Regions from separate parts of the Carnobacterium sp. CS13 genome, predicted to be linked through region 2. Evidence: a T-box and tRNA genes for the amino acid it is inferred to sense, from the RefSeq annotation. Region 2 holds a T-box; the other holds one or more tRNA genes.
The links. A T-box is a leader RNA that pairs with one kind of tRNA and senses whether it is charged. The one in region 2 lies ahead of argS (arginine--tRNA ligase), so its partner is inferred to be a tRNA-Arg.
Positions count from the first base shown of each region.

Region 1: it encodes a tRNA-Arg, which carries the amino acid that the T-box ahead of argS (arginine--tRNA ligase) is inferred to sense. The anticodon was not compared.

Region 1 covers NZ_CP067364.1:563,166-566,537, reverse strand. Annotated here, with positions in the region: tRNA gene JHE06_RS02845 (tRNA-Glu) at 1-57, opposite strand, end outside; tRNA gene JHE06_RS02840 (tRNA-Ile) at 88-161, opposite strand; tRNA gene JHE06_RS02835 (tRNA-Gly) at 172-242, opposite strand; tRNA gene JHE06_RS02830 (tRNA-Phe) at 251-323, opposite strand; tRNA gene JHE06_RS02825 (tRNA-Asp) at 339-411, opposite strand; tRNA gene JHE06_RS02820 (tRNA-Met) at 459-531, opposite strand; tRNA gene JHE06_RS02815 (tRNA-Ser) at 557-646, opposite strand; tRNA gene JHE06_RS02810 (tRNA-Glu) at 703-774, opposite strand; tRNA gene JHE06_RS02805 (tRNA-Ser) at 794-881, opposite strand; tRNA gene JHE06_RS02800 (tRNA-Ile) at 911-984, opposite strand; tRNA gene JHE06_RS02795 (tRNA-Gly) at 993-1,063, opposite strand; tRNA gene JHE06_RS02790 (tRNA-Asp) at 1,069-1,141, opposite strand; tRNA gene JHE06_RS02785 (tRNA-Met) at 1,191-1,263, opposite strand; tRNA gene JHE06_RS02780 (tRNA-Ser) at 1,289-1,378, opposite strand; tRNA gene JHE06_RS02775 (tRNA-Ile) at 1,423-1,496, opposite strand; tRNA gene JHE06_RS02770 (tRNA-Met) at 1,515-1,588, opposite strand; tRNA gene JHE06_RS02765 (tRNA-Ala) at 1,618-1,690, opposite strand; tRNA gene JHE06_RS02760 (tRNA-Pro) at 1,702-1,775, opposite strand; tRNA gene JHE06_RS02755 (tRNA-Arg) at 1,821-1,894, opposite strand; tRNA gene JHE06_RS02750 (tRNA-Leu) at 1,902-1,990, opposite strand; tRNA gene JHE06_RS02745 (tRNA-Gly) at 2,043-2,114, opposite strand; tRNA gene JHE06_RS02740 (tRNA-Thr) at 2,118-2,193, opposite strand; tRNA gene JHE06_RS02735 (tRNA-Leu) at 2,215-2,299, opposite strand; tRNA gene JHE06_RS02730 (tRNA-Lys) at 2,338-2,410, opposite strand; tRNA gene JHE06_RS02725 (tRNA-Val) at 2,412-2,487, opposite strand; rRNA gene rrf (5S ribosomal RNA) at 2,517-2,632, opposite strand; rRNA gene JHE06_RS02715 (23S ribosomal RNA) at 2,725-3,372, opposite strand, start outside.
Region 2 covers NZ_CP067364.1:1,381,309-1,384,680, forward strand. Annotated here, with positions in the region: gene JHE06_RS06675 (phosphomannomutase/phosphoglucomutase) at 1-653, opposite strand, end outside; gene argR (arginine repressor) at 686-1,141, opposite strand; T-box leader at 1,309-1,524, shown strand; gene argS (arginine--tRNA ligase) at 1,624-3,318, shown strand.

The DNA.
Region 1 (3,372 bases), 820 kb from region 2:
TCGAACCCGTGATACCGCCGTGAAAGGGCGGTGTCTTAACCACTTGACCAACGGGCCTTATGTACAAAAATGTAATTTTTTATTTAATGGGCCTAAATGGACTCGAACCATCGACCTCACGCTTATCAGGCGTGCGCTCTAACCAGCTGAGCTATAGGCCCATAAAAAAAAAGCGGGTGACGAGAATCGAACTCGCATCAACAGCTTGGAAGGCTGTGGTTTTACCACTAAACTACACCCGCATAAATAATGGCCCGGGACAGAATCGAACTGCCGACACCTTGAGCTTCAATCAAGTGCTCTACCAACTGAGCTACCGGGCCATAGTATTCAATTAACGGTCTCGACGGGAATCGAACCCGCGATCTTCTGCGTGACAGGCAGACATGTTAACCCCTACACCACGAGACCTTTTTGCATTGTACTATTTATTTATCATATATGTTCTATGATAATAATTGCGGGGACAGGATTTGAACCTGTGACCTTCGGGTTATGAGCCCGACGAGCTGCCAACTGCTCCACCCCGCGATAATAAGAATAAAAAATGAAGATAAGGAGGATAAGAGATTCGAACTCTTGCGTGCTTTTACACACCTGACGGTTTTCAAGACCGTTCCCTTCAGCCAGACTTGGGTAATCCTCCATAATTCCAACTGTTATAACAACTTACTGCATTCAATTATAAGCAATTCATTGCTATGACCCGTACGGGATTCGAACCCGTGATACCGCCGTGAAAGGGCGGTGTCTTAACCACTTGACCAACGGGCCTTGTTTCAAATATTAAAAACGGAGAAGGAGGGATTCGAACCCTCGCGCCGCGTTAGCGACCTACACCCTTAGCAGGGGCGCCTCTTGAGCCTCTTGAGTACTTCCCCAAATCCAATAACTAAAATATATATTTCAATGGGCCTAAATGGACTCGAACCATCGACCTCACGCTTATCAGGCGTGCGCTCTAACCAGCTGAGCTATAGGCCCATAAAAAAAGCGGGTGACGAGAATCGAACTCGCATCAACAGCTTGGAAGGCTGTGGTTTTACCACTAAACTACACCCGCAAAAACGGTCTCGACGGGAATCGAACCCGCGATCTTCTGCGTGACAGGCAGACATGTTAACCCCTACACCACGAGACCTTTTTTTGCATTGTACTATTTATTTATCATATGCGTTCTATGATAATAATTGCGGGGACAGGATTTGAACCTGTGACCTTCGGGTTATGAGCCCGACGAGCTGCCAACTGCTCCACCCCGCGATAATAAGAATAAAAAATGAAGATAAGGAGGATAAGAGATTCGAACTCTTGCGTGCTTTTACACACCTGACGGTTTTCAAGACCGTTCCCTTCAGCCAGACTTGGGTAATCCTCCGTTATAATGTATACAAGGTAATCAATCATAAAAGATACGACTAATGGACCTTGCAGGACTCGAACCTGCGACCGGACGGTTATGAGCCGTCTGCTCTAACCAACTGAGCTAAAGGTCCAAGCTCTTTCAATTGTAATAGCGGCGAAGGGGATCGAACCCCCGACCTCCCGGGTATGAACCGGACGCTCTAGCCAGCTGAGCTACACCGCCAAAATATCTAATAATTAAAAACTTAAAAGTGGAGCCTAGCGGGATCGAACCGCTGACCTCCTGCGTGCAAGGCAGGCGCTCTCCCAGCTGAGCTAAGGCCCCAACATTTTAAATCGGGAAGACAGGATTCGAACCTGCGACCCCTTGGTCCCAAACCAAGTGCTCTACCAAGCTGAGCTACTTCCCGTATGTTGAAATCTGGTATTTCCATTCTTGATTATGTAAAATGGAATGCACCCAAGAGGAGTCGAACCTCTAACCGCCTGATTCGTAGTCAGGTACTCTATCCAATTGAGCTATGGGTGCTGAATAATGGTGCCGAGGGCCGGAATCGAACCGGCACGGTGATCACTCACCGCAGGATTTTAAGTCCTGTGCGTCTACCTGTTCCGCCACCCCGGCATTTAGAACAAGCAATGATTTTTTCAAATCTTGCTTACTAGTTGGTCTAGTAAGCGGAAGACGGGGTTCGAACCCGCGACCTCCACCTTGGCAAGGTGGCGTTCTACCACTGAACTACTTCCGCAAATGGTGCCGGCTAAAGGAGTTGAACCCTCGACCCTCTGATTACAAATCAGATGCTCTACCAACTGAGCTAAGCCGGCTAATACAGTAAAAAGAATAAATGGTGCGGGTGAAGGGACTTGAACCCCCACGTCTCTCGACGCTAGATCCTAAATCTAGTGCGTCTGCCAATTCCGCCACACCCGCTAAGCGTAGCATAACTATCCATCATAGATGTTTAGTTATGAGTCATGCAGGATTCGAACCTGCGACCCTCTGATTAAAAGTCAGATGCTCTACCAACTGAGCTAATGACTCATGGTGGAGGTTAACGGGATCGAACCGCTGACCCTCTGCTTGTAAGGCAGATGCTCTCCCAGCTGAGCTAAACCTCCATGGGATAAATTAAATTTAATGAATCAATGCGCGGCAGCGTCCTACTCTCACAAAGGGAAACCCTTCACTACCATCGGCGCTAAGAAGCTTAACTGCTGTGTTCGGCATGGGAACAGGTGTGACCTTCTTGCCGTCACCACCGCACATTTTTTCATCAAGAGAACGGTGTTCTCTCAAAACTGGATAGTGTTTTTCTCTTGCAACATCGTGTCGAAACCAAGACACCGTTTAAAAAATTGGTTAAGTCCTCGACCGATTAGTATTGGTCCGCTCCATACATCGCTGTACTTCCACTTCCAACCTATCTACCTGATCATCTCTCAGGGGTCTTACTCACTTACGTGATGGGAAATCTCATCTTGAGGGGGGCTTCACGCTTAGATGCTTTCAGCGTTTATCCCGTCCACACATAGCTACCCAGCGATGCTCTTGGCAGAACAACTGGTACACCAGCGGTGTGTCCATCCCGGTCCTCTCGTACTAAGGACAGCTCCTCTCAAATTTCCTGCGCCCGCGACGGATAGGGACCGAACTGTCTCACGACGTTCTGAACCCAGCTCGCGTACCGCTTTAATGGGCGAACAGCCCAACCCTTGGGACCGACTACAGCCCCAGGATGCGATGAGCCGACATCGAGGTGCCAAACCTCCCCGTCGATGTGGACTCTTGGGGGAGATAAGCCTGTTATCCCCAGGGTAGCTTTTATCCGTTGAGCGATGGCCCTTCCATGCGGAACCACCGGATCACTAAGCCCGACTTTCGTCCCTGCTCGACTTGTAGGTCTCGCAGTCAAGCTCCCTTCTGCCTTTACACTCTACGAATGATTTCCAACCATTCTGAGGGAACCTTTGGGCGCCTCCGTTACTCTTTAGGAGGCGACCGCC
Region 2 (3,372 bases):
GTTGCAAAAAAACCACCTGCACCATTTCCTGCATCTACGATGATATGACGCCCTGTTAAAGGTCTTTCATAGTTAATGGGATCATTGATGCCTTTTTGTATTTTAGCGACTAAATCAGCTGCATAAGCCGTCAATAAAGGCTGAGAGATAACCAAACCTTGATCCGTTTCCCATGTGATATTTTCCCAGTCTGCTTTTTCTAAAATAAACTGAATGTCCTCATGTTCTGCTCCGCCATCTTTTGTAAAAAATTTTAACCCGTTGTATTCATATGGCAGATGACTAGCTGTAATCATAATAGCAGCATCACAATTGTATTCTTCATACTGGGTCGACATAAACATCGCGGGAGTTGTAGCCAACCCCACTTCAACAATATCGATTCCTGTATTCGTCAATCCTTTGATTAAAACCGTCTGGATGCGTTTAGCTGATAACCGACTGTCGTAGCCGATCGCTACTTTTAAAGGTTTCTTTTCATCGGTCACTTTTAATTGTTTGGCTTCTTTCAGCCAAACAGCTAAACCGTAAGCAATAGCTTCAATTCGCTCGTCCGTCAATGTAACTTCATACTGATCCGTTTGTATGGCAATTCCGCGGATATCCGATCCATTTTGTAAACTAGCCAAACCAGAAAGGGGCGTTTGTGACATCTAATGACCTCCAAGTATTATTTTTTTGATGGTTACTCATTGACCCATTTATGTAAATAATCATACATCTTAATGGCCTCTTCTTCATTTTTCGAAATAATTAAACAGGTATCGTTTCCAGCAATCGTGCCAACTTTTTCCGGGAAATCAATGGCATCCATCAGTGCTCCGATGACATGTGCATTTCCAGGAATCGTCATCAAAATCGTCATAAATTGAACTCTTGTTAACTTGATGACCACTTCCCCTAATGTCGATTGCAATTTTTCTTCATTAGACATTTTATTGTTTTGGAAAAGCGTGTATTTGACATTTCCATTTGAAGTGGTCGTTTTAACTAGATGCATCTCTTTGATATCACGCGAAATCGTTGCTTGCGTCGCTTCTACACCTTCTTTTTTCAAGTAATGCAATAACTCTTCTTGAGTGGCGATATCATAATTGTTAATGATTTGTTTGATAGCTAATTGTCGATTTGATTTTTTCATACTGTTCAGACCTCCTTATAATTAAACGATTCTTTATTATTATACCAAATAAAACATGAATACGCTTAGATTTAACGATTTATTTAAAAAAAGATGAATAAAAATTCTTTTTTTTAACTATTGGAATTGTTCAATGGGTTTGCTATAATTGGCTATAAGTAAAAAACACACTTTCGTTGATGAAGAGAGTACTGATTTTCGATTGTTTTAAGCGAGTTGGGACGGTGAGAGCCAGCAGCAAAAAATCAGGAAACGCACTTCAGAGAAAATAATTCGAACTGCAGTAGAATTATTCGGTTTTGTTTGCCGTTATCTAAAAACAAGTGGCTTCATTTTTGATGAAGCAACAAGAGTGGTACCGCGGGCTCAACCTCGTCTCTTTTTTGATCTAGTCATAGAATCAAATCAGGGCGTTTTTTTTATGTCTAAAACGAATGATAGATGAACCTCATCTAGTCATATTTAATAGGAGGAAAAATGTAATGAATTATAAATTAATCGTTGCTGAAGCACTGCAAGAACAAATTGGAGACACATTATCCGTTGAAGCTATTTTCAATTTACTTGAAAAACCAAAGTCAGCCGAACATGGAGATGTTGCGTTCCCTACATTTTCACTAGCTAAAGTTTTTCGCAAAGCTCCACAACAAATTGCTGCCGATCTAGGAGTGAAAGTAACTTCTCCAATGGTTGCAAAAATTGATGTGGTCGGTCCATATTTAAACTTTTTCTTGGATAAATCAATTGTAAGTGCAGCTGTTTTGAAGGATGTTTTAACACAAGGTGAACAATACGGAGATTTAGCGATTGGAGCAGGCAGCCAAGTTCCTATCGATATGTCTTCGCCCAATATTGCTAAACCTATTTCAATGGGCCACTTGCGTTCAACTGTTATCGGAAATGCTTTAGCTAATATTTATGCTAAAGTGGGCTATAAACCGATTAAAATCAATCACTTAGGCGATTGGGGCACTCAATTCGGTAAGTTGATCGTTGCCTACAAACTTTGGGGCAACGCTGAAGCAATCGATGCTGAACCTATTGCTGAGTTGCTGCGTCTTTACGTGAAGTTCCATGCTGTCGCTGAAGAACAACCAGAATTAAATGATGACGCACGTGAATGGTTCAAAAAATTAGAAGACGCTGATGAAGAAGCTGTTTCACTCTGGAAATGGTTCCGTGAAGAATCGTTAAAAGAGTTTAACCATATTTATGATATGTTAGACATTACTTTTGATTCCTTTAACGGCGAAGCTTTCTACAATGATAAGATGCAAGAAATTGTTGATCTGTTAGAAGAAAAACACCTATTAACGGTTGATAATGGAGCTAGTATTGTTGATTTAGAAAAGTACAACTTGAACCCTGCTCTTATCAAAAAATCAGATGGAGCTACATTGTACATTACACGTGATTTAGCTGCTGCACTTTATCGGAAACGGACATATGATTTTGCTCAAAGTTTATACGTTGTCGGCAATGAACAAAGCAATCATTTCAAACAATTAAAAGCTGTTTTAAATGAAATGGGATACGCTTGGTCTGAAGACATGCACCACATCCCATTCGGTTTAATTACCCAAGGCGGCAAAAAACTGTCTACTCGTCAAGGTAAAATCGTCTTACTAGAAGAAGTTTTAAACGAGGCCATAGACCTAGCTCATCAACAAATTGAAGCAAAAAATCCTGACTTGCCAAATAAAAATGAAGTTGCTGACCAAGTAGGTATTGGCGCAGTTGTTTTCCATGATTTGAAAAATGATCGGTTGAATAACTTTGACTTTGTTATTGAAGAGGTTGTACGTTTTGAAGGCGAAACGGGCCCTTACGTTCAATACACACGTGCTCGTGCAATGAGCATTTTGCGTAAAGCTGGCGATTTTAAAGTAGAGCCTGCTGCTGATTATATGCTGAACGACGCTTATAGTTGGGAAATCGTTAAATTGCTGCAAGAATACCCTGAAACTATTCAAAGAGCCTATGAAAAACGCGAACCTTCTGTGATCGCTAAACATGCACTGCACTTAGCGCAAGCTTTCAACCGTTACTATGCAAATAGCAAAGTTTTAGTTGAAGATGCTGGCAGACCGGCCCGCTTGGCTTTAGTCCAAACGGTTGCCATTATCTTGAAAGAAGACTTAAGATTGCTAGGAGTTAAAGCTCCAGACCAAATGTAATCTGTTCGTTCTTTTCATCGCAACAAAGAAGAACCCTTAAACCTATTTTTAGGT